3 regions of the Stutzerimonas sp. genome follow, and region 3 is predicted to be linked to each of the others. Evidence: predicted binding sites of a transcription regulator. Region 3 holds the regulator's gene; each other region holds the start of a gene.
What was found. The regulator FliA, encoded in region 3, starts transcription of late flagellar genes. The targets are predictions, from matches to a motif close to CTAAAGTTTNNNNNNNNNNNGCCGNTAA.
Positions count from the first base shown of each region.

Region 1 (10,230 bases), on a different contig from region 3:
GAAGCGGGTCTGAACCGCCGCAACATGCTTATCGTCGCCATCTCGCTGGGGCTCGGACTGGGTGTGGCTGCAGTGCCGGATGTGTTGAGCAACCTGCCCGATGTGCTGAAGAACATCTTCGGCTCGCCGATCACCATCGGCGCCTTCAGCGCGATCCTGCTCAACCTGTTCCTGCCGCGCGAACCGGGCGAGCTGGACGATTACGATCCCGACAACCTGATCGAGGATTCGGTCGGCACCAACACGCTGGCGGTCAACATCCCGGACTATCTGAAGGTCCCGCCGAAGGCGACCAGCGATGACCCCTCAGCGCACCTGACACCGACGGGCTGATCGGCCCCTCTGCTCTTGGGCACAACCGTGCCCAGGCGCATCACCGCATTCATCACAACAACAAAACCAAAGGGTATCGACATGAAACTCAAGCTCGCTCCACTTTCGCTGGCGCTGGCCGGCAGTCTGCTCGCCGCGCCAGCCTTCGCCGACGGCATGCTGCAATGGCAGAACAATAGCCTGACCTATCTGTATGGTCAGAATTTCAAGGTCGACGATGGCGATATCCAGCAGACCGTTACCTTCGAGCACGCCAGCGGCTGGAGCTGGGGCGACATGTTCCTGTTCGTCGACAACAAGTGGTACAACGGCCTCTCCGGTAACGACGGACATACGTATTACGGTGAGTTCAGCCCACGCCTGTCGCTGGGCAAGCTCAGCGGCAACGACCTATCGTTCGGGCCGATCACGGACGTATTGCTTGCCGCGACGTACGAGCGCGGCGAAAGCACGAACGGGGTACCGAACCAGAACTACCTCCTCGGCCCGGCGGTCGACCTCGACGTACCCGGTTTCGACCGGTTCAACATCAACCTGTACTACCGCAAGCCCGACGGCACCACTGGCAAGCCGTCCGGCCAGTGGCAGATCACGCCTACCTGGGCCATGACCATTCCAGTCGGCAAGTCCGATATCCTTTTCGATGGTTTCATCGACTGGGTGGTGAACGACGCCGGCTCCGAAAGCCGCGGTGATTTCGTCTCGAAGAACCTGCACATCAACCCGCAGATCAAGTACGACCTGGGCAAGGCGCTCGACGGCGAACCGGGCAAGCTGTATGTGGGTATCGAGTACGATTACTGGTCCGATAAATACGGCATCGAGGATGGCGGGTTCGTCAGCGGCTTGGTGGGCGGGACCGACCAGAACACCGCAAGCCTGCTGGTGAAAGCGCACTTCTGATCGCGTAAGAGCGATACGTAGGATGCGGTGATGGGTTGTCACCCATCCTACAAACGCCCCAAGTCAAACCCGTAGATGGGTGCAACCCATCAACAACTCCAAGCCAAATCCGTTGCTCCGCCGCCCACTGCGCACTGACAGGCGTCACCCCATCTCCTACAGACGGCGCCGCAGGCCGGAGCCAGTCCATTCGGCACGACGCGAGGTTCGCCCTCGCGTCGTGTATCACTCAAAGTTTGAAGCTGCCCATCTGCCGGCTCAGGTCATCAGCCAGGCGGCTCAGCGCCTGACAATCCTCGCGACAACCTTGAACATCGCTGGCGGTGGCCTGTGCCAGATCGGCGATGCCTTGAACGTTGTGAGTGATTTCCTCGGTGACACTGCTCTGTTCTTCGGTCGCGGCAGCCACTTGGGCGTTCATGTCGCTGATCGCTTCGACCTGCTCGGTGATCGCGCCCAGCGACTGCCCGGTGCGCTGGCTGGCCTGGACGCCGGTGCCGGTCGCAGCCTGCCCCGCATGCATCGAACTGACTGCGTTTTCCGCGCCGCTCTTGAGGCCCTGGATCATCTGCTGGATCTCGTCGGTCGACGCCTGGGTACGGCTGGCCAGCGTCCTCACTTCATCGGCGACCACCGCGAAGCCCCTCCCCATCTCACCGGCACGTGCGGCCTCGATGGCTGCGTTGAGCGCAAGCAGGTTGGTCTGCTCGGAGATACTGCGGATCACGCCCAGCACCTTGTCGATGGACGCCACCTGCTGCGCAAGATCGGTGACCGACTCCGCCGCATGGCCGATCTCGCCTGACATCTTTTCGATGTGTGCAATGGAATCGCCCACTACCTTGCGAGCCCGCATCGCTTCGTCTTTCGCGCCCTGAGAGGCCTGCGCGGCACTGCTGGCGTTGCGCGCGATCTCCTGCACCGTCAATCCCATCTCATGAACAGCCGTTGCGACCATGTCGGTCATCTCGTTCTGACGGCCGGCACGATCTGCGGTGTTGTCGACCACTTCCGCCACTTGGCCCACTGCGGTGCGCAGTTGCTGGCTGGTATTCAGCACATCGCCAATCAGCCCTCGCAAGCTGCCAATGAAGCGGTTGAAGCCCCGCGCGAGATCGCCCAACTCGTCGCTCCGGCTCTCATCCAGACGACGAGTCAGATCACCGCCGCCACCGCCGATTTCCACCAGCGCAGTGGTCACCTGACGAATCGGTTTGACCAATCCGCGCGCCAGCAGCACCACAAGCCCCAGGAAGAACAGTGCAATACAGGCGCCAATCAGGCTGATGGTCCACAGAGTGCGCCGTGCCTCGCCGAAGATCTCGGCCTCAGGGACTTCGCTGACCAGAATCCAGTTCAGGCTTTCCAGCGGTTGCGCCAGCGCCAGGAAGGCTTCGCCATCGCGCTCGAACCTTACCGTCTCGCGCTCGCCCGCCAGCAGCCGGCGCGCGGCATCGTCACCGGTCAACGCACTCAGCTCGGTGCGGCCGTTATGCTCGGTACGCGGATGAACCTTGACATGGCCCTCGGCATCGATCAGATACACCTCGCCCCGCTCGCCGAACTTAAAGTTACTGATCAACTCGGACATGCTTTTCAAGCTGTAGCCCAGACCGGCAACGCCTAGCGTCTTGCCATCGGCACTGATGCGCTGGTTGATGAACAGCGTGGGCAGACGAGAAGCCTTGTCGATATCGATCTCGAAGCGACGCTCGATGCCGCCGTCGATCAGGCTGTAGAACCAGGCATCGCTCGGCGCACTGCGTTGCAGGGTACGTGAGAGTCCGTTTTCGGAATGATAGTTGCCACTTTCCAGCGCCACGACGGAGGTAGTCAGAGCATTCTGCTGCACCTTCACCCCGTCCAGGTAGCGCGCGATCGCAGCGGCTTGCCCTGCGCTTTCACCATCACGCAGCCACTCCTGCACCAGCGTATTGCCAGCGATCCCGGCAGTAGCGGTGATTGGTGCCATTAGGGTGCGCTCGATGTCGTTCCGAATCGAGGCAATGGTGGCCGGTAGAGCCTGGCCAAGCAGATAGCGCTCAGCCAACCCGTTGAGCGTCGATGAATAAATCAGGATGACGATCAGAAGGCTAGTGAGCAAAGCCGCTCCCATGCTGACGATCAATTGCCACTGGATACTGCGTTGCATGAAAGTCATAGTGACGATCTCTTGTTGGATTAATTCGTACACGGTTCTTGATGATTCTGTATACAAAATAGCAAATATTGGAATCCAACAGGCTATCGGCCATGCTAGTTATGTCTTTAGATACCGTCTGGCGGCTCAGCAGTAACCACCCTCGCTCATGCGGAGCATTTTGTCGGCATCCGAAGAGTGTCTTGGTCTGAGGTCAACGATGCATCGATCGAATTTGAAGCAAACCACTCTGTTGACGCTGCTTGCCCTGATCATCGGGCTGGGTTTTCTGATCGCCACGTTCGCGAGCTATTACGCTTCGCGCGAAACCATCCGCAACACCATCATCAGGACGGAACTCCCGCTGACCGCTGATGTGATTTCATCGGAGCTGCAGAAGGATCTGGTAAGGCTGGTACAAGTCGCCTCCGCCATGGCTGAAGATCCCTTGCTGCTCGATTGGGTCGATCAGGGCGAACGCAGCACACAGTTGATTACCCGGTATCTTCAAGCCATCAAGACGCGCTACGACACATCCAATGCCTTCTTCGCTTCCAGTCGATCGCAGATGTATTACACCGATGATGGCGCACAGCCCATGCAGCCCGATGAAGCAGCGCATCGCTGGTTCTATAACTTTGAAGTCGCGGGTACGCCATGGGAAATTGTCGTGGATGTACGGCGCCTGACCATGTTTCTCAACTACCGGATGAATGCGGCCGACGGGACATTTCTCGGCGTGGCGGGGGTCGGCCTGAGTCTGGATCGCATGCGTCGCCTGATGGATGACTATCAGCAGCGTTATCAGCGCACCATTTACTTCGTCGACAGCCAGCGGCGCATCGTCGTTGACGGCAGCGAGGCCAGCGCCGTAGCCATGCCGCGCGGTACTCATCTGGACGACATTCCAGCGCTGAACGACCTTACCCAGCAATTACCGGAGCTGCGTACTGGCTCGTTTCTTTACCAGAGCGAGGGCGAACAGCATTTCATCAATATCCGCTACATCCCCGAGTTGAACTGGTACTTGATGGTCGACAAGCGCGAGAGCGGTGTCATGGCGCCGGTGCGGCGCACCCTCTGGATCAACCTGCTGATCTGCTTCGGCGTCATGGCGATCGTCCTCGGCCTGGTGGGCTCGATCAGCCGCCGCTACCTACAGCGCATCGAAGCCATGGCTACTCATGATGCATTGACCGAGCTGCTCAATCGCCACGGTTTCAGCCTTGTCGCCGAGCAGGCCGTGCTCGAAGCAAAACGCCAGCGTAGCGACCTTTGCGTGCTGATTCTGGACCTCGATCACTTCAAGTCGTTTAACGATACCTATGGCCACCTCGGCGGCGATTTTCTGTTGCGTAGCTTCGCCAGGCTACTGGCCCGACAGATACGCCAGTCCGACCTGATATCGCGCTGGGGTGGCGAGGAGTTCGTCATTATGTTCAAGGACACCGATCTCGCTACCGCATTGGCGCTAGCGGAAAAAATCCGTGCTGCCACCGAAGCCGCAACGTTCGACTTCGACGGCGTGCCATTGCGCGCGACCGTCAGCATAGGCACGGCTCAACTGCCATCAGACGGTAACCTGGAGTCTCTGCTGGATGACGCAGACCGGGCGTTGTATCGGGCAAAAAATGGCGGACGCAACCGAGTCTGCAGCGCAGCGGGCGCACCAGCCAATTGATCATTCCTTAATGCAGAACGGAACGCCGGGCGCCTGGGGTTAGCTCCCCGCAGCGTCCTTGGCCTTCTGTCGCTGCAGAAACTCGATCTTCCACTGCTCCATGCCAACGTACTCAGAGAACAGGTTCGCCTCGACCTGATGCTTGGCTTTGAGCGCGGCGACGGCAGGCTGTTGGTTCTCGAGGTAGCGGTCGAAACGCTCGATCAGCTCGGGATGATTGAGGCTGGACAGGTTGAAGGTGCTACGGGTGTGCGGCAGGTCGGCATCGAACACCAGCGCTCCCGGTTTGGCGCGTACGTTGTTCAGGTAATGCGCCGCCACCACCACGTTGTAGTAGGCCCCATCGCTATCCTTGAGCAATGCCTGGCGCACCATGCGCGGCAGATTCTCACTGCTGACCAGCAAGATCTGGTTGGCGGCGATCCGGTCCTCGTAGCCCCAAGGGGTCCAGCCATCGACTACCGCCAGCCGCCTGAGCTCATCGATTCCGCGCCCTACGCGCCGCGGCGCCACCATTACGCCGTCGATATAATTTACCACCGCCTGGCTGTAATACAGCCGATACCCGGCCTTGGTTGGCTCGGACCAGTTGGGATTATCGGGATACTTGGCATCGACGCGCCCATCCAACAGCGCAGGCAACAGCTCATTCGCGGGCAGCACCTTGTAGACCAGACGCATACCACTATGCGCAGCGAAACTATCCAGTAGTTCGCGGGCGAAGCCTTGATAGTTGCCCTGCGCATCGCCGCTGTAATGCGGCATGAAAGCCGCCTGTTCGACGCCAATTACGTAGGTTTGCTCGGCAGTCACAGGCATTGAGAGCGCCAGCAAGGCGGCCGCAAGAAATATCTTCATGGGAACTCCTTGTATAGGTGAACGACCCGTTCGGCAGGCCTGGGATGGCCGGCAGGAAACGCGAAAAGCGATCCTGTTGGCCCGTTCACGCTGCATTGGTGGCAATACAGTAGCAGGGTCTTTTCTTAGTTGTGTACAAAACTTTACGTAGTTGTTCACAAATAAACAGATCGGAGCGCCCACCTTGAGGCGGTCCGGAGGCCGGTGCTAGCATGCCGCGGCGGGCCACCAGGCTGGTGGTCGTGAATTGAACAGGCCCTATGTCCAGTATCCGCGAGCGCAACAAAGAACTGATCCTGCGCGCTGCCAGCGAAGAGTTCGCCGAAAAAGGCTTCGCCGCCAGCAAGACCAGTGACATCGCCGACCGCGCCGGGCTGCCCAAGCCCAACGTTTATTACTACTTCAAGAGCAAGGAAAACCTCTACCGCGAGGTGCTCGACAGCATCGTCGAGCCGCTGTTGCAAGCGTCCGCGCCCTTCAACCAGCCCGGCGAACCAGCCGATGTGCTACGCGCCTATATCCGCACCAAGATCCGCATATCAAGAGAGCACGCCTGCGCATCCAAGGTTTTCGCCAGCGAGATCATGCATGGCGCTCCCCATCTGCCGGCCGAGCGGGCTGAACAGCTCAACGCCCAGGCCAGCCACAACGTTGCCTGCATTCAGCGCTGGATCGATCAAGGATTGATGGCGAAGGTCGACCCCAACCACCTGATGTTCAGCATCTGGGCCGCGACCCAGACCTACGCCGATTTCGATTGGCAAATCTCTACCGTTACGGGTAAAGCCAAACTTGACGATGCTGACTATGAAGCCGCCGCCGAAACGATTATTCGGATGGTCATCAAGGGCTGCGAGGTAAAGGAAGCGTCGGCCGCGATCTGAGATCGTCCGCGCCGAGGCATATTACGCGCGTTGCGAGCGTATGATTGACGGAAGGTTCTGCAGTCCAGTAGACGTTCTGATAACGTTTTGCCTTATCGGCGCGGCTCTACCTTTGACGTTTCAGCCATGACTACCAATACTTGCGCTGAGCACCGGCCTGGAAAAAGGAAAGTCTTTTGACCGAACTGCGCAACAGCCTGTCGCGACAACTGTTACGTATCGTCTTGTTGTCCGCGCTAGCCGTAGGACTGGTGCTGAGCTGCGCACAAATCGTTTTCGACGCCTACAAGACTCGCCAGCTGATCGACGCTGAAGCGCAGCGAATCCTGCGAATGACCCGCGACCCTTCCACCCAGGCGATCTACAGCCTGGACCGAGAGATGGGTGCACAGGTCATGGAAGGCCTGTTTCAACACGAATCGATTCGCAAGGCATCGATCGGTCATCCAAGCGATGAAGCCCTGGCCTACAAATCCCGACCGCTCATGCCGCTGCCTTCGCGCTGGCTGACGGACCCGATATTGGGCCGAGATCAGGCGTTTTCGATCCCGCTGATTGGTCGTCCTCCGTACAACGAATACTACGGCGATCTGCGTATCACGCTTGACACCGCTCCTTACGGAGCGGATTTCGTCAAGGACTCGGTGGTGATCTTCGTCATTGGCATTCTTCGTGCTCTGGCGCTGGGCCTGTTGCTTTATCTGATCTACGAATGGCTACTGACGAGGCCACTGACCAAACTCATCGAGCACCTTTCACACATCAATCCAGGCCGCCCCGGCGAGCACACATTGCCGATGCCAAAGGGCCACGAGAAAAACGAGCTAGGCCTCTGGGTCCATACCGCCAACGGCCTGCTCGCCTCTATCGAACACAACATGCAGTTGCGCCATGCCGCAGAAAGCAACTTGCAACGCATGACCCAGTACGATTTTCTCACCGGGCTGCCCAACCGCCAGCAGCTGCAGCAGCAGCTCGACAATATCCTCGGCGAGGCCGGACGGCTGCAACGCCGTGTCGCGGTACTCTGCCTCGGGCTGGACGACTTCAAGGGCGTCAACGAACAGTTCAGCTACCAGAACGGCGACCGCATGCTGATTGCGCTAGCCGATCGCCTACGCAGCCTGAGCGGACGTGTCGGAGCCTTAGCGCGTCTCGGTGGCGATCAATTCGTACTGGTGCTGTCCGGCTTCGAGGAACCTTACGAAGCTGCGGAGCTGGCGCAGAACGTCTTGGACGATCTGGAGCGGCCAATCGTCCTCGACCAACAAAGCATCCGTTTGCGCGCGACCATCGGCATCACGCTCTATCCAGAAGACGGCGATAGCACGGAAAAACTGCTGCAAAAAGCCGAACAGACCATGACGCTGGCGAAAAACCGCTCGCGCAACCGTTATCAGTTCTACGTGGCGAGCATCGACAGCGAAATGAGAGAGCGCCGTGAACTGCAGAAGGATCTGGCAGAAGCCGTTCAGCGCAGCGAGTTCCATCTCGTCTATCAACCGCAGATCGACTATCGGCTCAAATGCATCACCGGTGTAGAAGCATTGCTGCGCTGGACCCACCCGAGCGGCAAGATAGTTCCGCCGGATATATTCATCCCCCTCGCCGAGCAGAACGGCAGCATCATCGCGATTGGTGAGTGGGTATTGGATCAGGCCTGTCGACAGTTGAGCGAATGGCATCAGCAAGGCTTCGACGAGCTGCGCATGGCGGTCAATCTCTCCACGGTTCAGCTGCACCACGCCGAACTGCCCTTGATGATCAGCAACCTGCTCAGCATCCACCGGCTTCCGCCCGAGACGCTGGAACTCGAAGTGACCGAAACGGGGCTGATGGAAGATATCGCCGCTGCCACCCACAACCTGCACAGCCTGCGCCGCTCCGGGGCGCTGATCGCCATCGACGATTTCGGCACCGGCTATTCCTCGCTCAGCTACCTGAAAAGCCTGCCCCTGGACAAGATTAAAATCGATAAGAGCTTCGTCCGCGACATGGCGTTGGGCGACGGCGATACCACCATCGTTAGCGCCATCATCCAGCTGGGCAAGAGCCTCGGCATGCAGGTAATCGCCGAGGGTGTGGAAACCGCCGAGCAGGAACGCTATCTCATCGACGAAGGCTGCAACGAAGGCCAGGGCTACTACTACAGCAAACCCCTGCCCGCGCCTGAACTGGCCACGCTGCTACGCCAATCCCTGCGTTTCGAGCACAGATTCAACTCGGAGCCACTGTAACTACGAGCCCCCGCTGCGCAGCACTCGAAGCGCCGCGCGCCCTCCCGCTGCCCAGCCATGAGCGCCACGCATGAAGCGTTTTGTATTGATCGACACCGCCGAAATTCCTGACGACGGGGGTGCTCTCTGCCTGTTCGAGTATGGCGATGACTTCGTCATCAAGATCCAAGGAGGCAACGGCAATCAACTGATGAACACCCGGACACACGGCTCCGAGGATGCGCTGGCCGAAATACCCTGCCGTAAAATCGCGCAGCGCGCGCAGCCAAGAGTGCTGATCGGTGGGCTGGGAATGGGTTTCACCCTCGCCTCGGCGCTGAAGCATTTGGGTAGCGACGCCGAGGTCCAGGTCGCAGAGCTGGTGCCAGGCGTGATCGAATGGAATCGCGGCCCGCTAGGGGAAAAGGCCGGATTGCCGATCAATGATCCGCGTACCCGCGTGCTCAACGAGGATATCGCCGATGTCCTTCGGAACGCGCCTCAGGCCTTCGACGCGATCATGCTCGATGTGGACAACGGCCCAGAGGGCCTGACTCAACGGAGCAACAGCTGGCTCTACTCCATGGCCGGCCTCGCCGCCTGTGCTCAAGCCCTGCGCCCCAAAGGACTGCTAGCCGTATGGTCAGCCAGCGCCGATCAGAGGTTTTCGGCCAAGCTGGGCAAAGCGGGGTTCAGAGCAGAAGAAGTCCAGGTGTTCGCACATGGCAACCGCGGCACCCGTCACACCATCTGGATTGCCGAGAAGCGCGGCGGCTGATTCGTTTGCCAACCGTAAGTCCAGGTATCTGGCGAAGTAATCGGGTCACTCTCCGCACCATTGTGGTTGGCCTGGTGCGGGTCTTCTCAGCTCCATCTCGACGCTGTCGTCTGCTCGGTGCAGCGCTCCGGCTACCGAGCGGGTTCCACTACCTCAACTGTGACGCCAGCACGACGGCACCGAAGATGCACAGCATGGCGCCGCCAACGGCGTGCCAACGATAGCGACGCGCGAGCTCTTCTTCACCATGACTCGACAGGACAAACGGCAGACTTTCAGCCGGGCGTGCCAGTCGATGTTGCGCAGGGCGAGTACTGGCGAGACGGTGACGCTCTTCCGCCTCAAGCCCGGCAGCGAGCCGTACCCGGCCCCACTCAGCCTGGTCAAGCTGGCCATCACGATTATTGTCGAAACGCTGCAGTAGCCCGGCGTAGTTC
Region 1 is NZ_CEXBBO010000006.1:104,015-114,244, forward strand. Features, by position in the region: gene AC2LD7_RS05920 (nucleobase:cation symporter-2 family protein) at 1-333, shown strand, start outside; gene AC2LD7_RS05925 (outer membrane protein OmpK) at 415-1,236, shown strand; gene AC2LD7_RS05930 (methyl-accepting chemotaxis protein) at 1,466-3,397, opposite strand; gene AC2LD7_RS05935 (sensor domain-containing diguanylate cyclase) at 3,597-5,057, shown strand; gene AC2LD7_RS05940 (substrate-binding periplasmic protein) at 5,097-5,915, opposite strand; gene AC2LD7_RS05945 (TetR family transcriptional regulator C-terminal domain-containing protein) at 6,176-6,799, shown strand; gene AC2LD7_RS05950 (putative bifunctional diguanylate cyclase/phosphodiesterase) at 6,976-9,036, shown strand; gene AC2LD7_RS05955 (spermidine synthase) at 9,107-9,793, shown strand; gene AC2LD7_RS05960 (GIDE domain-containing protein) at 9,942-10,230, opposite strand, start outside.
Region 1: AC2LD7_RS05930 (methyl-accepting chemotaxis protein) is a predicted target of FliA. The motif match lies at 3,481-3,508, and genes of this name have one in related genera.

Region 2 (10,230 bases), on a different contig from region 3:
AGACCCAGCTGGTACGCAGAATAAGATGCGGGCCGCCAATTGCCTGGATCGCCTGTTCGCCGGCCAGCTTGCTCGCGCCGTAAATGCTCAACGGGGCGGGCTGATCCTCTTCCTGATATGGCTCGGGCTTGCGTCCATCGAAAACATAATCGGTGGAATAGTGAATCAGCGGCACGCCAAGGCCCGCAGCTTCCTCGGCGAGCACGCCAGGGCCGGTGGCGTTCACCGCGAAGGCTTGATCGCGATCACCCTGCGCCGGATCGACCGCGGTATAGGCTGCCGCGTTAATGATCAAGTCGGGACGTAGCAGGCGAACCTGCTGGCGAATCTGTGCAGGCTCGGCCAGATCCATCGCCTGGTGGCCCAAGGCGAGCACCTTCCCTTCACCGGCAAGCGCCAGTTGCAGCTCCTGAGACAGTTGCCCCTTGCTACCGGTGATCAGGATTTTCATGCAAACAGCTCCGCTTCGCTGAGTATCTTGCCCGCGGCGTCTTTCTGCGATAGCTGCGGTAGCTCCTGAAACGGCCACTCGATACCAATCTGCGGGTCGTTCCAGAGCAGCGAGCGTTCGTGGGCCGGTGCGTAGTAATCGGTGGTCTTGTAGAGGAACTCGGCGCTCTCGCTGAGCACCACGAAACCGTGGGCAAAACCCTCTGGAATCCATAACTGCCGCTGGTTTTGCGCGCTCAGGTGGGTGCCAACCCAACGGCCGAAGCTGGGCGAGCTGCGACGCAGGTCGACCGCCACGTCGAACACTTCGCCAGCCACGACCCGCACCAGCTTCCCCTGGGGTTGCTGGATCTGGTAGTGCAGCCCGCGCAGCACACCGCGCTGGGACTTGGAATGGTTGTCCTGGACGAAGGTACGCTTGAGCCCGGTTGCGGCTTCGAAGGCCGCGGCGTTGAAGCTCTCGTAAAAAAAGCCACGTTCATCGCCGAACACCTTGGGTTCGATGATCAGTACATCGGGAATGTCGGTTTCGATGACCTTCATGCGTCTTCACCCGCCAGCTTGAACAGGTACTGGCCATAACCGGTCTTGCCCAGGGCGTCGGCGCGCTGCAGCAGCTGCTCGCGGTCGATCCACTTGTGCTGATAGGCGATTTCTTCCAGGCAGGCGACTTTCAGCCCTTGGCGGTGCTCGATGGTCTGCACGTACTGCGAGGCTTCCAGCAGGCTGTCGTGGGTGCCGGTGTCGAGCCAGGCAAAACCACGGCCGAAGCGCTCGACATTGAGGTCGCCGCGCTTGAGGTAGGCATTGTTGACGTCGGTGATCTCCAACTCGCCGCGCGGTGAGGGTTTGATCGACTTGGCGATCTCGATCACGTCGTTGTCGTAAAAATACAGGCCGGTCACCGCGTAGCTGGACTTGGGCTTCTGCGGCTTTTCCTCGATCGACAGAGCCTTACCGGTCTCGTCGAAATCGATCACGCCAAAGCGCTCCGGATCCTTGACCCAATAGCCGAACACCGTGGCGCCTTTCTGCTGCGCCGAAGCGCGCTGCAGCTTCTCGGTGAAGTGCTGGCCATGGAAGATGTTGTCGCCGAGGATCAGGCACACCGAGTCATCACCGATGAACTCCTCGCCGATCAGAAAGGCCTGGGCCAGGCCGTCCGGTGACGGCTGTTCGGCGTAGCTGAAGTTCACCCCGAACTGACTGCCGTCACCCAGCAGGCTTTTGTACTGCGGCAGGTCGTGCGGCGTGGAAATCAGCAGGATGTCGCGAATCCCGGCGAGCATCAGTACCGAGATTGGGTAGTAAGCCATCGGCTTGTCGTAGATCGGCAGCAGCTGCTTGGATACGCCAAGAGTAATGGGGTGCAGGCGGGTGCCGGACCCACCGGCGAGGATGATTCCTTTCATGCGTTCTCCAGCGCGCCGAGGCGCTCACGTTGATAGCTGCCGTCTTGGACGCGACGGCACCATTCGAGGTTGTTCAGGTACCACTGCACGGTCTTGCGCAGGCCGGTCTCGAAAGTTTCCTGCGGGACCCAGCCGAGCTCGCGCTCGATCTTGCTGGCATCGATCGCGTAGCGCAGATCATGACCGGGGCGGTCTTTGACGAAGGTGATCAAGTCGTCGTAACGCGCCAGGCCTTCGGGCTTCTGCGGCGCCAGTTCTTCGAGCAGGGCACAGATACCGCGCACCACGTCGATGTTCTTCTGCTCGTTATGACCGCCGATGTTATAGGTCTCGCCGACTTTGCCTTCGCTGACGACCTTGAACAGTGCACGCGCATGATCCTCGACGAACAGCCAGTCACGCACCTGCGTACCGTTTCCGTAGACGGGTAGCGGCTTGCCGTCCAGCGCGTTGAGGATCACCAGTGGAATCAGCTTTTCCGGGAAATGGTACGGCCCGTAATTGTTCGAGCAGTTGGTGATCAGCACCGGCAGCCCGTAGGTCCGCTGCCAAGCGCGGACCAAGTGATCCGACGACGCCTTGCTGGCCGAATAGGGCGAGCTTGGCGCATAGGGTGTGGTCTCGGTGAACAGATCATCGACGCCGTGCAGATCGCCGTACACTTCGTCGGTGGAGATGTGGTGGAAGCGGAAGGTCTCGCGGCGGCCTTCAGGCAGCGTCTGCCAGTAGGCACGAGTCGCCTCGAGCAGCTGATAGGTGCCGACGATGTTGGTCTGGATGAATTCAGCCGGGCCGTCGATGGAGCGATCGACGTGGGATTCGGCAGCCAGATGCATGATGGCGTCCGGCTGGAATTCCAGCAGCGCTTCGCTCACCCGCTCGCGATCGGCGATGTCGGCCTGAAGAAACTGATAACGATCGCTGCTCTCCACTTCAGCCAGTGACTCGAGATTGCCGGCGTAGGTCAGCTTGTCCAGATTGAGGACGCTGTGCTCGGTGTCGTGAATGAGATGGCGGATCAGTGCAGAGCCGATGAATCCGGCTCCGCCGGTGACGAGAATGCGCATGATGATAGGCTTCCTTGGCGCGCTACAGAGCAACGGGCTCTTTGGCATGTCGGCAGGATAGACCTGCCGGAAATATAAAAATTCCCAGCCGTGGGCTGTAGAAGGTAAGGGTTCGGTGAAAGTTTGCGGCAGCGCTGCCTGATAGACAATGACGCCAATACATCGCGCGCATGTAACGGCGCATGTGGCGGCGTATGACACGGTGGCAACGGCCACTTTTTTCGCGCAGGTTTGCGCAGGACCGCACACTGGCTCCTCAACGGCCCTGGCGATACCAAGGGATGGGTGGCGCGTTTGGCGCAAATGAGTAATATCGCCTCGGAATTAACGACAGGTAGCAATGGAATGCCCACCCGTAATGAACAGCTCGCCGAGTTGCTGAACCTCACCGCGCAAAGTATTTCTCAATTATCCGAAGCGCTGACGACCTTTTCCTTCGAGCTCATGGCCAGCGAGGATCCCGCTGCGCGCATCGCCAGCCGCCGCATGGTGTCCCGAGTCTCGGCGATCCAATCAACCTTCGACCAGAAGTGGCGCCTGCTCGGCGCCGCCGCTGGGATTGCGTCGAGCATGCCTGGCTCGGCGCCCGAGGTGAGCATGCATGCTTCGCCGGAAGACCCTGATACCGCCGAGACTGACCACAAAGACGGCTAGCGCCTGTTGCGTTTTGATCTAACCCTTCTTCAGAAAGAAGCGACGAACAGTGCCGGCGGCTTTAGAGGATAAAGCGCCCGACTTTATCGTTCAGCTCGCTGGCATGCCCCTGTAGCAGGTGCGCCTGTCGCTCGCCTTCCACCGAGTTGGTTGCCAGGGTATCGCCCAGCGACTTGATGGTAACCACGTTGCGGGTGATCTCCTCGGTAACCGACGACTGCTCCTCGGCCGCGGCGGCGATCTGCATGGACATATCGGAGATCCGCTGTGCCGCCTGGGTAATTTCCTCCAGAGCGGTAGACGCCTGCTGGGCGTCGCTTACGCTGCGCTCGGCCATCACACGGCTGCTGTCCATCTTGTCCACGGCGTTCTGAGTGATGCGCTGGAAAGTGGCGATGGTCGCCTGGATTTCCTGTGTCGAGGCATGCGTGCGCTGCGACAGTACCCGCACTTCGTCCGCTACCACGGCGAACCCGCGGCCCTGCTCGCCGGCGCGCGCGGCTTCGATCGCGGCGTTCAGCGCCAGCAGGTTGGTCTGCTCGGCGATGCCCTGGATGTTGGCCAGCACTCCGGAGATCGACTGCGAGTGCTGACTCAGCTCGGCGATCACCCCAGTCGCGTTTGCAACCTCCTCGGCCAGCCCGGTGATCGAACGCTGGGTATGGCGCACCAGTTCCAGTCCCTGCTGGCTGTTGAGTGTCGATTGCTGCGCCGATTGCGCGGTGCGCTCGGCATTGCCGGCGATTTCCTGGGTGGCCGAAGCCATCTCGGTCACCGCCGTGGCGACCATCGCCAGCTCCTGCTGCAAGCGCCCGAGTTCGGCGACCGACAGGCTGCTGCGCTGCAGCACGGCACCGGACTCGTCGCCGATATCTTCGGCCTGATGGCGAATGTGTCCAACCAGCGCATGCAGGCTGCCGACGAACTGGTTGAAATGCCGGGCAAGGCTGCCCAACTCATCGTTGCTCGCTTCCGGGATGCGCTGGGTCAAGTCGCCGTTGCCGTCGGCGATCACCTGCAGGCCCACGGAGACCACGCCCAGCGGCCGCAGCAGCCAGGTGCACAGCAGGCCGATGGCGGCCAACGAGATGATCAGGATCACGCCGAAGGCGGCTAGGCCCGTCCAAAGCTGGCGATACAGCGGCGCTGCAAGTACTGCCTCGTCTAGCACCATGACCAAAACTTGGTCGGCATGGCCGATCGGCGTGGCGTACAGGCGCTTGCCATCGCCATCGAGCAGGTGCCGGGTGCCACTATTGGCGACGAGGCCGGCGAGCGTTGCTTGGTCCAGCGCCGGGTACAGCGCCGTCACCTTCTTGTCCAGGAAGGCACTATCCGGGTGACCGAGCACGGTGCCTTGCTTGTCGATGAAGAACGCCAGGCCGTCGCCCGGTAATTCGATCTGCTTCAGCTGGCCGAGTATCTCGCTCATGCCGACATCGGCGCCCAGAACACCGAGCGTTTGCCCGTTGCGCTGCAGGGTACGCCCTAGCGAAAGCACGAACTCGCCGGTCGCCGCCGCCACGCTGGGAGTGGAAATGTAGACGGCGCCCGGCACTAGCAGCGCTTGCTGATACCATTTCCAGCGGCGCGGATCATTGTTGCCCGACGGCAGGCTGACCTGGTCGGCGTTGATCTGGCTGCCGTCGGCGCGCGCGACGAAGACGTTCTCGAACCCGCCAGCAACCTTCGCCTGCAACAGCGCATCATGCAGCTTGGTCGCATCTTCAGTGGCCAGGACGGACAGCAGCGCCGCCTCCTTGCTCTGCAGCCAGTAGCGCACGCTGGCGCTGAAAGTCTTGCTGGCGATCGCGACCTGCTCGGCGATGTGGTTCTCAAGATTCTTGCGACTCTCCATGAAATTCAGCCACAACTGGCTAGCGCCGGCGAGCAGCACTGCGGCGCAAGTGGAAAGCACGATTTTTTTTCGCAGCGACAGCGACATGGAACACCCTTCAGAACGTTACGGCCCCGTTTGAAAGGGGCACTGACCGGGCTGTTATCGTCCCGCCGCGCGCAAGCTGTAACTGGCGCGATGAATGGTAGAACGGGCAGGTTGTGCTCGGAGCACGAGCCCGCCTTGACGCGCAATGTTGTTCACTTGAGCAAGTTCGCCCCGAGGTCGGGCCTCCCACAAAAGCAGCCGTGCACACCAGCTCCGTGGGAGGCGCGACCTCGCGGCGAATGCAGGCCGCAGGCCTGTCCGAAACGCAAGGGTGCCTGAGCCGTCAGCGCTTATGAATAGTATTGCGCCTTGAAGCTGGGCAGCGGCCGCTTCAGTCCTGCGGCATCTGCTTTGCGTGGGAAAGAGTCCATTCGAGAACCTCTCGGCTCAACGTGTCGCTGGCCTTGCCGAACGCCTCGACCACACGCTCGACGCTCGGATCGGCGCTGGGCTGGCGGACCTCGAAACGCCGGTTGGCCAGGGTGTGCTGGTTCTGGCGGTTCACCAGCCGCGCATCGAGTCGAATCAATACTTGCGGTTTGCCGTCGACGTATTCGCTCTGGAACGCGCGCAGATCGCTGTGCAGGCTGATGTCGGCATAAAGATTGACGTCTTCGTTGCTCACCGAAGGCATCCGCCCGTCACGTTGGAAGGTTTCGATCAGACGATCACGCAGCAGCACTGGCGCCGCATCGCTCCAGCGTGCGCCTTGATAGGCGCTGATCTGATTGCCCTGTGGGACCACGGCGATGCGCTGGCCGGACAGAATGCGGCTGGCCTGCGGAGTATTGATGCGCAGCGCGTGTTGCAGCGTCGGCTCGCTGGCCTGCTGCGGCGTCGTCACGGTAGGCAGGAGGAAAATCCGCAACGGCTCGGAGTCCGGCAATACCGAACATGCCGAGAGCACTGCAAGCAGCCCGAACAGGGCGAGGCGGGGCAGGGGACGACGGCAAAGATTCATGGGGTGAACTCCTGCAGTTTGTCTCGCCCGAGCAGAAACCCGCTCGGATTGTCTTCCAGGCGCTGGGTCACTCGGCGCAGGGCACCGAGGGTCGAGCGCAACTCGTTGATCGCGGGGCCCAACTCGTTGAAACCCTGCATGCCGTTGTTCAACGCGCCCTGATTTTCTTCGAGCAAAGTGTCCAGCCGCGAGGTGGTCCGGTCCAGCGCGCTCATCGACTGCGCGGCACTGTCGAGCACGCTGCGGCCCTGATCGTCGAGCAGGCCGTTGGCATTGCGCGCCAGGCTCGACAGCTCACCCATGACCGTATTGGCCTGCTGGCTGAGTTGATTGAACTGCTGCAGCGTCTGAGCCAGGTCGCCGCGCTGGTCGGACAGCACGCTGGTGGCCTGTTCTAGATGCTCCAGGGTGCGGCTGAGGCGGTTGGTGTTTTCTTCGGAAAAGATCTTGTTGGCGCTGAGCAGCAGGTTGTTGATGTTGCTCATCAAATCTTCGCCGTTTTCCAGCAGCGCGCTGAGCGAGGACGGGTCGGCGACAATCAGCGGCGGGTTGTCAGGGTCGCCTTCCAGGCGCGGACTGTCCGGGGTTCCGCCGTGTAGCTGGATGACCATGCTGCCGGTGATATTGGCCAGTGCCAGACGCGCCTGGGTATCCGTCTTGATCGGCGTGCCGCCATAGACGCGAATGCGTGCAAGGACCTTGCGTGGGTCGTCCGGCTCCAGCCACAGCTGGGTGACGTCGCCCACCTTGATGCCGCTGTATTCCACCGAGCTGCCGCTGGACAGCCCGCTGACCGCCTGGCTGAAGCCGATGTCGTAGTAGCTATATTCACGGTCCATGCTGGACTTGCCCAGCCACAGCGCGAAAAGCAGCGCGCAGCCGACCGCGATCACGGTAAACAATCCGATCAGTACGTGATGGGCACGGGTTTCCATTTCAGTTCTCCAACTTTGGCAGGCCGTTGAAAACTACCTGCGTTGGCAATACTGCGTTAAAAAACAGGCTCGGAATGCTCATTTAGACGACTAAACTCCGCTTCCTCGCCTGTTTTGACTCGTTGCACTCGCCCTTCGGGCCAGCCTTCGGCTGTTACTCCCTTTGGTCGTTGCGCCTTGTCTTGCCTGCCTCGCATACGTTTCAACGACCTGCCAGCGCCGCTTCGTGCGCCGCGCGGCCACGCGGGCCGTGAAAATATTCGCGAATCCAGTCGTCGTCGGTGGCGGCGACCGCCTCCAATGTATCGACCACCAGCACGCGCTTTTGCGCCAGCACCGCGACGCGGTCGCAGATGGTGTAGAGCGTATCCAGATCGTGGGTGACCAGGAACACGCTGAAGCCCAGTGCGTCGCGCAGGGTCAGGATCAACTGGTCGAAGGCCGCTGCGCCGATAGGGTCGAGGCCCGCGGTCGGCTCGTCGAGAAACAGTACTTCCGGGTCCAGCGCCAATGCACGAGCCAGCGCAGCGCGCTTGACCATGCCGCCGGACAGCTCGTCGGGGTATTTGCAGGCGGCTTCCGGTGGCAGGCCAGCCAGCGCTAGCTTTTGCCGCGCCAGGTGTTCGGCATCGGCGCGCTTGAGGCCGATGTGCTCGATCAGCGGCAAGGCGACGTTTTCCTGCAGGTTCAGCGAAGTGAACAGTGCGCCGCGCTGGAACAGGACGCCAAAGCGCCGTTCGATCTCTGAACGGCGCTGGGTCGAGAGTTTCAGCAGGTTCTCGCCAAACACCTTGACGCTGCCGGCGTTCGGCCGGCGCAGGCCAACGATGCTGCGCAGCAATACCGACTTGCCGGTGCCGGAACCGCCGACGACGCCGAGGATCTCGCCACGGCGAATGTCCAGGTCGAGATTGACGTGCACCGCCTGGCTGCCGAAACGGTTGACCAGGCCGCTGACCTGAATCACGGGTTCGTCTGTCTTCACCAGCCCATCTCCATGAAAAACAACGCGGCGATGGCATCGAGCAGGATCACCATGAAGATCGACTGCACCACGCTGGAAGTGGTGTGTTCGCCGACCGACTGTGCGCTGCCGCTGGCCTTGAAGCCTTCCAGGCAGCCGATCACCGCGATCAGGAAGGCGAACACCGGGGCCTTGCCGATGCCGACCAGGAAGTGATTGAGCGGAATGTCGCGCTGCAAAATGGTGAAGAACATCGCTGGCGAGATATCCAGTGCCAGCGAGCAGACCGCCAGCCCGCCGACAATGCCGCTGAGCATGCCGATGAAGGTCAGGATTGGCAGCGTGATCAGCATCGCCAGCACGCGGGGCAGCACCAGCAGTTCGATCGGGCTGAGGCCAAGGGTGCGGATGGCGTCGATCTCCTCATTGGATTTCATTGCGCCGATCTGCGCAGCGAAGGCGCTGGCGGTGCGCCCCGCGAGCAGGATCGCAGCCAGCAGCACACCGAATTCGCGCAGAAAGGAAAACGCCACCAGGTTGACCGTGTAGATGGTCGCGCCGAAATCGGCCAACACCGTGGCGCCGAGAAAAGCGACCACCGCGCCGACCAGAAAGGTCAGCAGCGCGACGATGGGAATAGCATCCAGGCCGGTCTGCTCGATATGCGCGACCAGGGCCGTCATTCGCCAGCGTCGAGGATTGAGGATGACGCTGAACAGCGTCTGCAGGGTCAGGCCGATGAAGCCGAGCAGGGTGCGCTGCTGGTTCCAGACGCCGGCAATGGTGCGCCCGACATGCGCCAGCACATCGGCCATGCCGTTGGTTTCCGGGGCCTGCTTGGCCTCCGGCTGGTTCATCGCGGCGGCGACAGTTTTCAGCAAAGCCTGGCGCTCCGGGGCAAGCTGCGGCGCCCACTCGTTCAGTCGGGCGACTCGGGTCGGGCCGAGCAGTTCGACCAGCAGGCCGGCGCCGGCGGTATCCAGTTCGCCAATGGCATCGAGCTCAACGCTGTCGGTCTCGCTGATCTGATGACGCGCCCGCTCGATCTCGCGTCGGAGCGTCGCGTAGTGCTGCAACGTCCAGTCGCCGCCGATGGCCAGAGTGGCGGCCTGTGCGTCGCTGGTCGGTTGCCGTTGCAGACTGCCCGGCGGCGAAGTGGTTTGCGTCAAGGTTGGGTCCCGTATTGCATGTGGCGTCGAGAGGCGAGCCTGATCACCGTCGATTTCGCCGATCCTATCAGGTGGGACCTTACGAACGCGGCTCCGTTTGCCGTCCTGCTATCGATGCCGACCGTCGCGCCGCCGAGCAATTTGTTACAGAGCGGCACGAACTATCGACCGCTTTAGCTCTCCATAGCGTGCAAGCCGGCAACCATGGTCGGTACGCATCGCGTCACGGGGCTGATATCTTACGCCGCCTTTACCTAGTCACATTCAACACGCCCGGCATCGGGTCCTGCCGTCATCCTTCCTTTTTCACGATCACAGCGAGAGCGACCGATTGCCTATGAATTTCTTGCGCTCACTGCCGTTCATCGCAGTCCTGGCGGTCATCCTGTTCAGCGGTCTGCGCCCGGAGCCGGTGCCGCAGATCTTCGATCAGCAGGACAAACTGCACCACATGCTCGGCTTTGCTGCCCTGATGTTTACCTTGCGCCTGGCGTTTCCGCAGTGGCGCGTGCTCTGGGCAATCGTGGTGAGCCTCGCCGCCGCGCTGTTGATCGAGATTGGCCAGAGCATGCTGCCCAATCGCCAGGCATCGCTGGGCGACATGCTGGCCAACACCTTGGGCGTGCTGCTTGGCTGGGGCTGTTCGTACTTGGCCTATCAGTGGTATCTGCGC
Region 2 is NZ_CEXBBO010000032.1:16,804-27,033, reverse strand. Features, by position in the region: gene rfbD (dTDP-4-dehydrorhamnose reductase) at 1-451, opposite strand, end outside; gene rfbC (dTDP-4-dehydrorhamnose 3,5-epimerase) at 448-993, opposite strand; gene rfbA (glucose-1-phosphate thymidylyltransferase RfbA) at 990-1,862, opposite strand; gene rfbB (dTDP-glucose 4,6-dehydratase) at 1,859-2,929, opposite strand; gene AC2LD7_RS17325 (hypothetical protein) at 3,275-3,583, shown strand; gene AC2LD7_RS17320 (methyl-accepting chemotaxis protein) at 3,645-5,528, opposite strand; gene AC2LD7_RS17315 (ABC-type transport auxiliary lipoprotein family protein) at 5,860-6,489, opposite strand; gene AC2LD7_RS17310 (MlaD family protein) at 6,486-7,424, opposite strand; gene AC2LD7_RS17305 (ABC transporter ATP-binding protein) at 7,627-8,409, opposite strand; gene AC2LD7_RS17300 (MlaE family ABC transporter permease) at 8,406-9,557, opposite strand; gene AC2LD7_RS17295 (VanZ family protein) at 9,895-10,230, shown strand, end outside.
Region 2: AC2LD7_RS17320 (methyl-accepting chemotaxis protein) is a predicted target of FliA. The motif match lies at 5,583-5,610, and genes of this name have one in related genera.

Region 3 (10,230 bases):
TGCTGGTAGCCGGTCCGGTCCGCGCGATGCTCTCGCGATTCGCCCGGCTGGCGGTGCCGAACATTCATGTCCTCGCCTATCAGGAAATACCGGACAACAAGCAAGTCACCATCGTTTCCACGGTGGGTCAGAATTAACCGAGGGTACAGGCCATGCAGGTCAAACGTTTCTTCGCAGCCGACATGCGTATCGCCATGAAGATGATTCGTGACGAGCTGGGCGCTGATGCCGTGATCACGGGCAACCGTCGTGTCGCTGGCGGCGTCGAGCTGACCGCTGTGCTTGATTACCCGATGGAGCCCGCAGCACCCAAGCAGCCGAATCCGGCGCTCGAAGCGGAACTGCGTAAAACGCAGGCGCGCATCGCCAGTGCCCACGCTGAGCTGAGCTCGCCGTCTCGCGCTCAAGCGGGTAAGGACCGTCAACTGCTTGACGAGAAGTCTGCGGCTGCCGTTCAACCGGCGCCGAGTGCCAGCGCCGCGGTGGCGTCGTTCGATTCGCGCGCGGTCGAAGCCATGCATTCGGAGCTGCAAGGTTTGCGTGAGCTGATCGAAGTTCAGCTTGGCTCGATTGCCTGGGGCAATGAACAGAGTCGCCGTCCGCAGCAGGCCAGCCTCTGGCGCCGCCTACAGCGCATCGGCTTGCCGGCCGAACTGTCGCGCGCGCTGCTGGAGAAGGTAGCTACCGTGTCCGAGCCGCGTCAGGCCTGGCGCATGCTGTTGGCGCACCTGGCGCAATCGATCAAGGTCAGCAAGGTCGAGCCACTGGAAGAGGGCGGTATCATCGCGCTGGTTGGTCCGGCCGGCGCCGGCAAGACCACCACGTTGGCGAAACTCGCCGCGCGCTACGTGCTCCAGCACGGCGCACAGAGCATCGCCTTGGCGAGCATGGACAACTACCGTATCGGTGCGCAGGAACAGCTGAAGACCCTTGGTCGCATCCTCGATGTGCCGGTCATTCAGATCGACCCCAGCCAGCCATTGAGCAAGACGCTGGAGCCTTTGGCCCGCAAGCGCCTGATTCTCATCGACACCGCCGGCTTGCCTGCGGGCGACCCGATGATGCGTATGCAACTCGAAGCGCTGGCCGACCGCGGTATCAAATCGAAGAACTACCTGGTGCTGGCGGCAACCAGCCAGAGTCAAGTGCTTAAAGCGACATGGCATAACTACCGTCGCTGTGGGCTGGCGGGCTGCATTCTGACTAAACTGGATGAAGCCGGCAGTTTGGGTGATGTGCTCGGCCTTACGATCAGCCAGCATTTGCCCATCGCGTACCTCGCCGATGGACCGCGTATTCCCGAGGATCTGCAATTGCCACGTAGCCACCAACTGGTCAGTCGCGCAGTGAGCCTGCAGTCTGAAGAGACTCCCAGCGAGGAGACCATGGCCGATATGTTCTCCGGGCTGTACAACGGTTCTTCACGGAAGGTCGGATGAACGCTTTGTTAGGTGATACAGACAAAGAAGACGCGTTCTGGCTGAACGCATCGATGGCCTCCGGGCCCCAGCAAGATATAGGCGTTTGAAGATGGGTATTCATCCCGTACAGGTAATTGCAGTGACTGGCGGCAAGGGTGGCGTCGGCAAGACCAACGTGTCGGTCAATCTGGCGCTGGCCTTGGCCGACCTCGGTCGCCGGGTGGTGTTGCTTGATGCCGACCTTGGGCTGGCCAACGTCGACGTGCTGCTGGGTTTGTCTACCAAGCGCACGTTGGCTGACGTCATTGCTGGTGAATGCGATCTGCGTGATGTAATGATTCAGGGCCCGGGCGGCATTCGCGTCGTGCCCGCTGCTTCGGGTACGCAGAGCATGGTGCAGCTATCGACGTTGCAGCACTCCGGGCTGATACAGGCATTCAGCGATATCGGTCATGATATCGACGTGCTGATCATCGACACCGCGGCGGGTATCGGCGATGGCGTCGTGAGTTTCGTTCGCGCCGCGCAGGAGGTACTGCTGGTCGTGACCGACGAGCCGACGTCCATCACCGATGCCTATGCGTTGATCAAGCTACTCAATCGCGACTACGGCATCAGTCGCTTTCGTGTGCTGGCGAACATGGCACACGCTCCGCAGGAAGGCCGAAATCTGTTCGCTAAACTGACCAAGGTGACCGAGCGGTTCCTCGATGTGGCGCTGCAGTACGTCGGCGCGATTCCTTACGATGAGGCGGTGCGCAAGGCAGTACAGAAGCAACGTGCCGTCTACGAGGCCTATCCGCGAGCCAAGTGTTCATTGGCGTTCAAGGCCATCGCGCAAAAAATCGATACCTGGCCGTTGCCGGCAACGCCGCGGGGCCACTTGGAGTTCTTTGTGGAGCGCCTTGTCAGGCCCACCACAGAGCCTAACGACTGACAGCGGCTGGACTCGGTATGTATTACAGCAAAGCTCAGGCAAAAGACTCGCAATACCAGCTCATCGATCAGTACGCGCCGTTGGTCAAGCGCATCGCCTATCACCTCCTGGCGCGGTTGCCAGCGAGTGTGCAGGTGGATGACTTGATGCAGGCGGGCATGATCGGCCTGCTGGAGGCATCAAAAAAATACGACTCCGGCAAAGGCGCGAGCTTCGAGACCTACGCCGGGATTCGCATCCGTGGCGCGATGCTCGACGAGGTCCGCAAGGGCGACTGGGCTCCGCGTTCGGTCCACCGTAACTCGCGTATGGTCAGCGAAGCGATTCGGACAATTGAAGCCAAAACAGGTCGCGACGCTAAAGATCAGGAAGTTGCGGCCGAACTTAAATTGAGTCTCGATGAGTACTACGGCATTCTGGGCGACACCCTGGGCAGCCGCTTGTTCAGCTTCGATGATCTACTTCAGGAAGGCGAACATGGGGAATTCGGGGAGGATGCCGCCAGTGCGCATCCGGAGCCGTCCCGAGATCTTGAAGACGAGCGTTTTCAACAGGCGTTGGCCGAGGCCATCGGAAACCTGCCCGAACGTGAAAAGCTGGTGCTTTCGTTGTATTACGACGAAGAGCTGAATCTGAAGGAGATCGGCCAGGTGTTGGGTGTCAGTGAATCGCGGGTGAGCCAGTTGCACAGTCAGTGCGCGGCGCGCCTGCGTGCTCGCCTCGGTGAGTGGCGCGCCCGTTAAAGGCTGGTTTGCAAAAAAGCATTAGAGGCCCTTACGAGCTTCATTCATGAGGCCCGCAGCAGACCGTGAGCAGGTTCTGGGAATTTCGGGATTACGGAGGTGTACTTGGACAAGAACATGAAAATTCTCATCGTCGATGACTTCTCGACCATGAGACGGATCATCAAGAATCTGTTACGCGATCTAGGCTTCACCAATACCGCAGAGGCAGATGACGGCACGACCGCGCTGCCTATGTTGAAGAGCGGCAGTTTCGATTTCCTCGTCACCGATTGGAACATGCCCGGAATGAGCGGCATCGATCTGCTTCGAGCTGTGCGCGCCGACGATCGCCTGAAGCACCTTCCGGTGCTGATGGTCACCGCCGAAGCCAAGCGCGACCAGATCATCGAGGCCGCGCAGGCGGGCGTAAACGGTTATGTAGTCAAGCCATTCACGGCTCAAGTGCTCAAAGAGAAGATCGAAAAAATCTTCGAGCGCGTCAACGGCTGAAGTAACGCCGCGAGGGCACTATGACGCAAGCAGAACAAAGCCTGGCAGAGTTCGAAGCGACTCTGAGGGCTCATGCACCTCAGTTGATCGAAAGCCTGCAGCAGGGCCGCTTCGACGAAGCGGCGCAGATGTTCAATGAGCTCAATCAGGCCCGCAGTCAAGGGCTCTATCAGGAAGTGGGCAAGCTCACCCGCGAGCTGCATAACGCCATCGTAAAGCTGGAGATGGATACCTGCGCCACGGGCGGTGACCCGTCACCGATTACCGATGCCACCGACAGGCTTTCATATGTGGTGGAGATGACCGAAAAAGCGGCCAACCGCACCATGGATCTGGTCGAAGAGTCCGCGCCGCTGGTGAACTACGTCAGTTACGAAGCGCAGAGTCTGACCGCCGATTGGCAGCGCTTCATGCGCCGTGACATGAACGCCGAGCAGTTCCGCGATCTGGTCAAGCGCATCGATCAATTCCTTCAGCGCACCATGAACGATGGCAGTCAGCTGTCGCAGAATCTCAGCGAAATAATGTTGGCGCAGGACTTTCAAGACCTGACAGGCCAGGTGATCAAGCGGGTAACCCGTCTGATCAGCGAACTCGAAAGCAATCTGCTCAATCTTGTTCTGATGGCCGGGCAGGTCGATCGCGTGGCTGGCATCCAGCATGACCGCGAAGCGATGCGCGCAGAGCAGGAAAAGAAAAAACAAGAAAAAGAGCCTTCCAACGGTGAAGGTCCGCAGATGCATGCCGATATACGTGAGGATGTCGTATCCGGGCAGGACGATGTCGATGATCTGCTTTCGAGCCTGGGCTTTTAGGGGAAGGTGAATATGAGCTTCGACGCCGATGAAGAAATCCTCCAGGACTTCCTGGTGGAAGCCGGCGAGATTCTCGAATTATTGTCAGAGCAGTTGGTGGAGCTGGAAAGCAGCCCCGATGACGCCGCGCTGCTCAATGCGATTTTTCGCGGTTTCCATACGGTAAAAGGTGGTGCCGGCTTTCTCCAACTACACGAATTGGTGGAATGCTGCCACATCGCCGAAAACGTCTTCGACATCCTGCGCAAGGGTGAGCGTCGCGTCGACTCGGAATTGATGGACGTCGTGCTGCAGGCACTGGACACTGTCAACGAAATGTTCACTCAGGTGCGTGAGCGCACCGAGGTCACGCCAGCAACCCCCGAACTGCTCGCTGCGCTGTCGCGTCTGGCTGAGCCTGCCGGTACGGAGGTTCCGGTTGCTGAGCACGCCGCGGTTGAACCGGCGTTGGAAGCCACGACGGCAGATAACGAATTCGAGCAGTTTCTCGGCGCCCTGGATGGTTCTGCTGGTGCGCCGACTGCTGGTGCCGGTGACGAAATCACTGACGACGAATTCGAGTCGCTGCTGGATCAGCTTCATGGCACCGGCCAGTTCGCAGCAGAGCCCAGCGCCGCGCCAGCCGTTCAGATACCTGCCTCACCGGCCAGTGACGAGATTACCGACGACGAATTCGAGGCCTTGCTGGATCAGTTGCATGGCAAGGGTCAATTCGCCGAGCCAGCTGCCGCTGCGCCTGCTGCTGATGCCGCGCCTGCGGCGGCGGGTGGCGATGAGATTACCGATGATGAGTTCGAAGCACTGCTGGATCAGTTGCACGGCAAAGGCAAGTTCGAGCCGGAAGCAACTACTCCAGCCGTAGCAGCTACGCCTGCAGTCAAAAAAGACGCTCCAGCAAAGCCGGCAGTGAAGCCCGCGCCGGGCAAGACGCCTGCAGCACCGGCAAAGGCGGAAGTTGCGCCAAAAGCTTCCGCTGCGTCCGAAAAGCCGCCGAGCGAAGCTGAAACAACCGTGCGGGTCGATACTGCGCGGCTCGATGAAATCATGAACATGGTCGGCGAGCTGGTGCTGGTGCGTAACCGTCTGGTGCGCCTGGGCTCCAATAGCGGCGACGAAGCCATGGCCAAAGCCGTATCCAACCTGGATGTGGTGACCGCCGATCTGCAGAGCGCCGTGATGAAGACGCGCATGCAGCCAATCAAGAAGGTCTTCGGCCGTTTCCCTCGGTTGGTTCGGGATCTGGCGCGTAGCCTCAAGAAAGAGATCAACCTTGAGCTTGTCGGTGAAGAAACCGATCTGGACAAGAATCTGGTGGAAGCGCTGGCCGACCCGCTGGTTCACTTGGTGCGCAACGCTGTCGACCACGGTATCGAGACGCCGGAAGAGCGCGAAGCTGCAGGCAAGCCGCGCACTGGCCGCGTGGTGCTGTCGGCCGAGCAGGAAGGCGATCACATCCTTCTGCTGATCACCGACGACGGTAAAGGCATGGACGCAGACATTCTGCGTGCCAAAGCGGTAGAGAAGGGGTTGCTGGACAAGGATGCAGCCGATCGCCTGAACGATCTGGAGTGCTACAACCTGATCTTCGCGCCGGGCTTCTCCACCAAATCGGAGATCTCCGACGTGTCCGGCCGCGGCGTCGGCATGGACGTGGTCAAGACCAAAATTTCCCAGCTCAACGGCACGGTCAATGTTTTTTCCAACAAAGGCCAGGGCTCGCGGGTAGTGATCAAGGTACCGCTGACGCTGGCGATCATGCCGACCCTGATGGTGATGCTGGGCAATCAGGCGTTCGCTTTCCCACTGGTGAGCGTCAACGAAATATTCCACCTCGACTTGTCCCGGACCAACGTGGTCGATGGCCAGGAAGTGGTGATCGTGCGAGACAAGGCGCTGCCGTTGTTTTATCTCAAACGCTGGCTGGTGCGAGGCGCGGAACATGAAGAACAACGCGAGGGGCATGTGGTGATTCTGAGTGTCGGTAACCAGAGTATCGGCTTCGTCGTCGACCAACTGGTGGGGCAGGAGGAGGTAGTGATCAAGCCGCTGGGCAAGATGTTGCAGGGCACTCCCGGCATGTCTGGCGCGACAATCACTGGCGACGGTCGTATCGCCTTGATCCTCGATGTTCCGAGCATGCTAAAGCGTTACGCGCGCCGGATCTGATCCGCTGGCAGCGGCCCTGATGGAGCCGCTGTCGCTAGGAGTGTTTTATGGCAGTCAAGGTCCTGGTGGTGGACGATTCCGGCTTTTTCCGCCGCCGAGTATCGGAAATCCTTTCTTCAGACCCGAACATCCAAGTGATCGGCACCGCCACCAATGGGCGTGAGGCGATCGATCAGGCGATGGCGTTGAAGCCCGACGTCATCACCATGGATTACGAAATGCCGATGATGGACGGTATCACCGCCGTGCGGCAGATCATGCAGCGTTGCCCGACACCCGTTCTGATGTTTTCTTCGCTTACCCACGAAGGTGCACGAGTGACGCTCGATGCATTGGATGCCGGGGCTGTGGACTTCCTGCCGAAGAATTTTGAAGATATTTCCCGTAATCCCAATAAGGTCAAACAGCTGTTATGCGAGAAGATAAACACGATTTCGCGTAGCAATCGTCGTTTCAGCACTTATTCCAGCGCTCCGACCGCCGCAACTCCAGCAGCCCGTCACGCTACTTCTCCGGCGGGATTGGCATCTGCGGCGCCGATGCCAGCGCATGCCTCAACACCAGCGCCTCGCCGCAAACCGTATCGGCTGGTTGCCATCGGCACCTCCACTGGCGGGCCGGTGGCGCTGCAGCGCGTGCTGACTCAGCTTCCCGCCAGCTTTCCGACACCCATCGTACTGATTCAGCACATGCCTGCGGCTTTCACCAAGGCGTTCGCCGAGCGGCTGGACAAGCTCTGCAAGATCCGCGTAAAGGAAGCCGAAGATGGTGACCTGCTGCGCCCTGGCCTTGCACTGTTGGCGCCCGGTGGCAAGCAGATGATGGTCGACGGGCGTGGTGCGGTGCGCATCCTGCCCGGTGACGAGCGCCTCAATTATCGGCCCTGTGTGGACGTCACGTTCGGCTCCGCCGCCAAAGCTTTCCATGACAAGGTACTGGCGGTCGTGCTCACTGGCATGGGGGCTGACGGCCGTGAAGGCGCGCGCATGCTCAAGCAGTGCGGCAGCCAGGTGTGGGCGCAGGATGAAGCCAGCTGCGTCATCTACGGTATGCCGATGGCGGTGGTGAAGGCCAATCTCAGCGACGCCGTCTATGGCCTCGATGAGATCGGTCAGCACCTGAGCGAGGCCTGCATCTGATGGATGTGCTCAGCCTTATCGGGCTGGTTCTTGCGTTTGTCGCTATCGTCGGGGGTAATTTTCTCGAGGGCGGTCACGTCTCGGCCTTGGTCAACGGGCCGGCCGCCTTGATCGTGCTAGGCGGTACCCTCGGCGCGGTGCTGTTGCAGACGCCGATGTCGGTGTTCATGCGAGCGATGTCGATCATCGGCTGGATCTTTTTTCCGCCGCGCGTGGACATGGCCCGCGGCATCAGCCTGGTCACTGGTTGGAGCGCCACGGCGCGCAAGGAGGGGCTGCTGGGTCTCGAGCCGATCGCCGAAGCCGAGCTCGATCCCTATGCCCGCAAAGGTTTGCAACTGCTGGTCGATGGCGCTGAGCCAGAGGTGATCCGCAGTATTCTCGAGGTTGATCTATACACTCAGGAAACCCGCGATATCCGTGCGGCAAAGGTGTTCGAAAGCATGGGTGGCTATTCGCCTACGGTGGGCATCATCGGTGCGGTGATGGGGTTGATTCACGTGATGGGCAACCTTGCCGATCCTAGCCAGCTGGGCAATGGCATCGCCGTTGCGTTCGTCGCGACCATTTATGGCGTGGCGTTCGCCAACCTGTTGGTGTTGCCGATCGGCAACAAACTCAAGAGCGTGGTACAGAAACAGACCGCCTACCGCGAGATGCTGCTTGAAGGCGTCCTGTCGATTGCCGAAGGGGAAAACCCCCGCTCGATCGAAATGAAGCTGCAAGGCTTCATGGATTGAGAGACGGAAAGCCGACGGCGCGCATTTGTGCCGCTGCGGACACGGGGAATGAACATGGCAGCCGCTGAAAAAACAATCATCATCCGCCAAAGCACTGCCGCCTCGCGCGGGGATATTGTTGTGTCTGATTGCTCGTTAGCGCCGGGAGTGCTCTGATCATGCCTCGGCGCAGGTCCCATGAAGAGCCCGAGAATCACGAACGCTGGCTGGTTTCCTACGCGGATTTCATCACGCTGCTGTTCGCCTTCTTCGTCGTCATGTATTCGATCTCCTCGCTCAATGAGGGCAAGTACAAGATTCTGTCCGATTCGCTGGTGGGTGTTTTCAATCAGCCAGATCGCGCCGTCAAGCCGATCCCCATCGGTGAAGAGCGGCCACACACCACGCAGCCGGATGTATCCCAGGTCGACGAGCCGTCGCAATCGTCGCAGGAACCGATCGATCCCCTGGAAAGCATCATGCACAGCATGCGCGAGGCCTTTGCCGATTTGATCGACTCGAAGCAGCTCACCGTACGGGGTAACGAGCTGTGGATCGAGATCGAACTGAACTCGAGTCTGCTGTTTCCGAGTGGGGATGCGTTACCCAACGACCATGCATTCAATCTACTAGAGAAGGTCGCCGAGATTCTGGCACCGTTCGATAACCCGATTCATGTGGAAGGCTTTACCGATAATCTGCCAATCAGCACGGACAAGTTTCCGACAAATTGGGAGCTCTCCGCTGCCCGTGCCGGCAGTGTCGTGCGGATGCTGGCTGCCGACGGTGTCGATCCGTCGCGACTGGCCGCGGTAGGCTACGGTGAGTTTCAGCCAATCGCGGACAACTCGACCGCGGAGGGCAGGGCGCGCAACCGTCGGGTGATTCTGGTCATTTCGCGTAATTTGGATGTGCGCCGTAGCGTGAGCGGTGTTGGAAGCGGCAATGCACGTACCGTCGGAGCGACGCTACAGTCTGGCACACAAAGTGCAATCGCTTCGGATCGTTAGGTACCGTTGGCGGTATCGTCAATTCTCCGTCGTCGGCCTGGCCGACACACGGCAGTTCCCGGTCTGGTTCGATCCGGATGGATGTGAGTTATGAGAGTCTGGGCTGTAGCCAATCAAAAAGGCGGAGTGGGTAAGACCACCACTTCCATCGCGCTTGCCGGATTGCTGGCCGATTCCGGCAAGCGGGTCGTGACGTTGGATCTCGATCCGCATGGATCGATGACGAGCTATTTCGGTCATGATCCGGATAACCTCGATCGCAGCGTTTTCGATCTGTTCCAGCATCAGGGATCCGTTCCAGAGGGCCTGCCCTGGCAGCTGTTGCTACCAACGAGTCACGAGCGTATTTCGCTGCTGCCGTCGAGCACTGTACTGGCGACGCTGGAGCGACAGTCACCGGGACAGAACGGCCTCGGTCTGGTGATCGCCAAGAGCCTCTCTCAGCTGTGGCAGGATTTCGACTACGCCATCATCGACAGCCCGCCGCTGCTTGGTGTGCTGATGGTCAATGCGCTGGCGGCCAGCCAGCAGCTGGTCATTCCGGTCCAAACCGAATTCCTGGCGCTGAAAGGGCTGGAGCGAATGGTCAGCACGCTTGGCATGATCAACCGATCGCGCAAGCAGGCGTTGCCCTACACCATCGTGCCGACCATGTTCGACAGGCGCACCCAGGCATCGATGAATACCTTGAAGGTTCTGCGTAACGGTTATCAGGCGAATCTTTGGCAGGCGTTCATTCCCATCGACACGCGCTTGCGCGATGCCAGCCTCGCTGGCGTCACGCCTTC
Region 3 is NZ_CEXBBO010000003.1:128,599-138,828, reverse strand. Features, by position in the region: gene flhA (flagellar biosynthesis protein FlhA) at 1-137, shown strand, start outside; gene flhF (flagellar biosynthesis GTPase FlhF) at 153-1,439, shown strand; gene fleN (flagellar synthesis regulator FleN) at 1,531-2,358, shown strand; gene fliA (RNA polymerase sigma factor FliA) at 2,376-3,101, shown strand; gene AC2LD7_RS03025 (chemotaxis response regulator CheY) at 3,219-3,593, shown strand; gene AC2LD7_RS03020 (protein phosphatase CheZ) at 3,614-4,408, shown strand; gene AC2LD7_RS03015 (chemotaxis protein CheW) at 4,421-6,574, shown strand; gene AC2LD7_RS03010 (protein-glutamate methylesterase/protein-glutamine glutaminase) at 6,622-7,713, shown strand; gene AC2LD7_RS03005 (flagellar motor protein) at 7,713-8,453, shown strand; gene motD (flagellar motor protein MotD) at 8,612-9,442, shown strand; gene AC2LD7_RS02995 (ParA family protein) at 9,533-10,230, shown strand, end outside.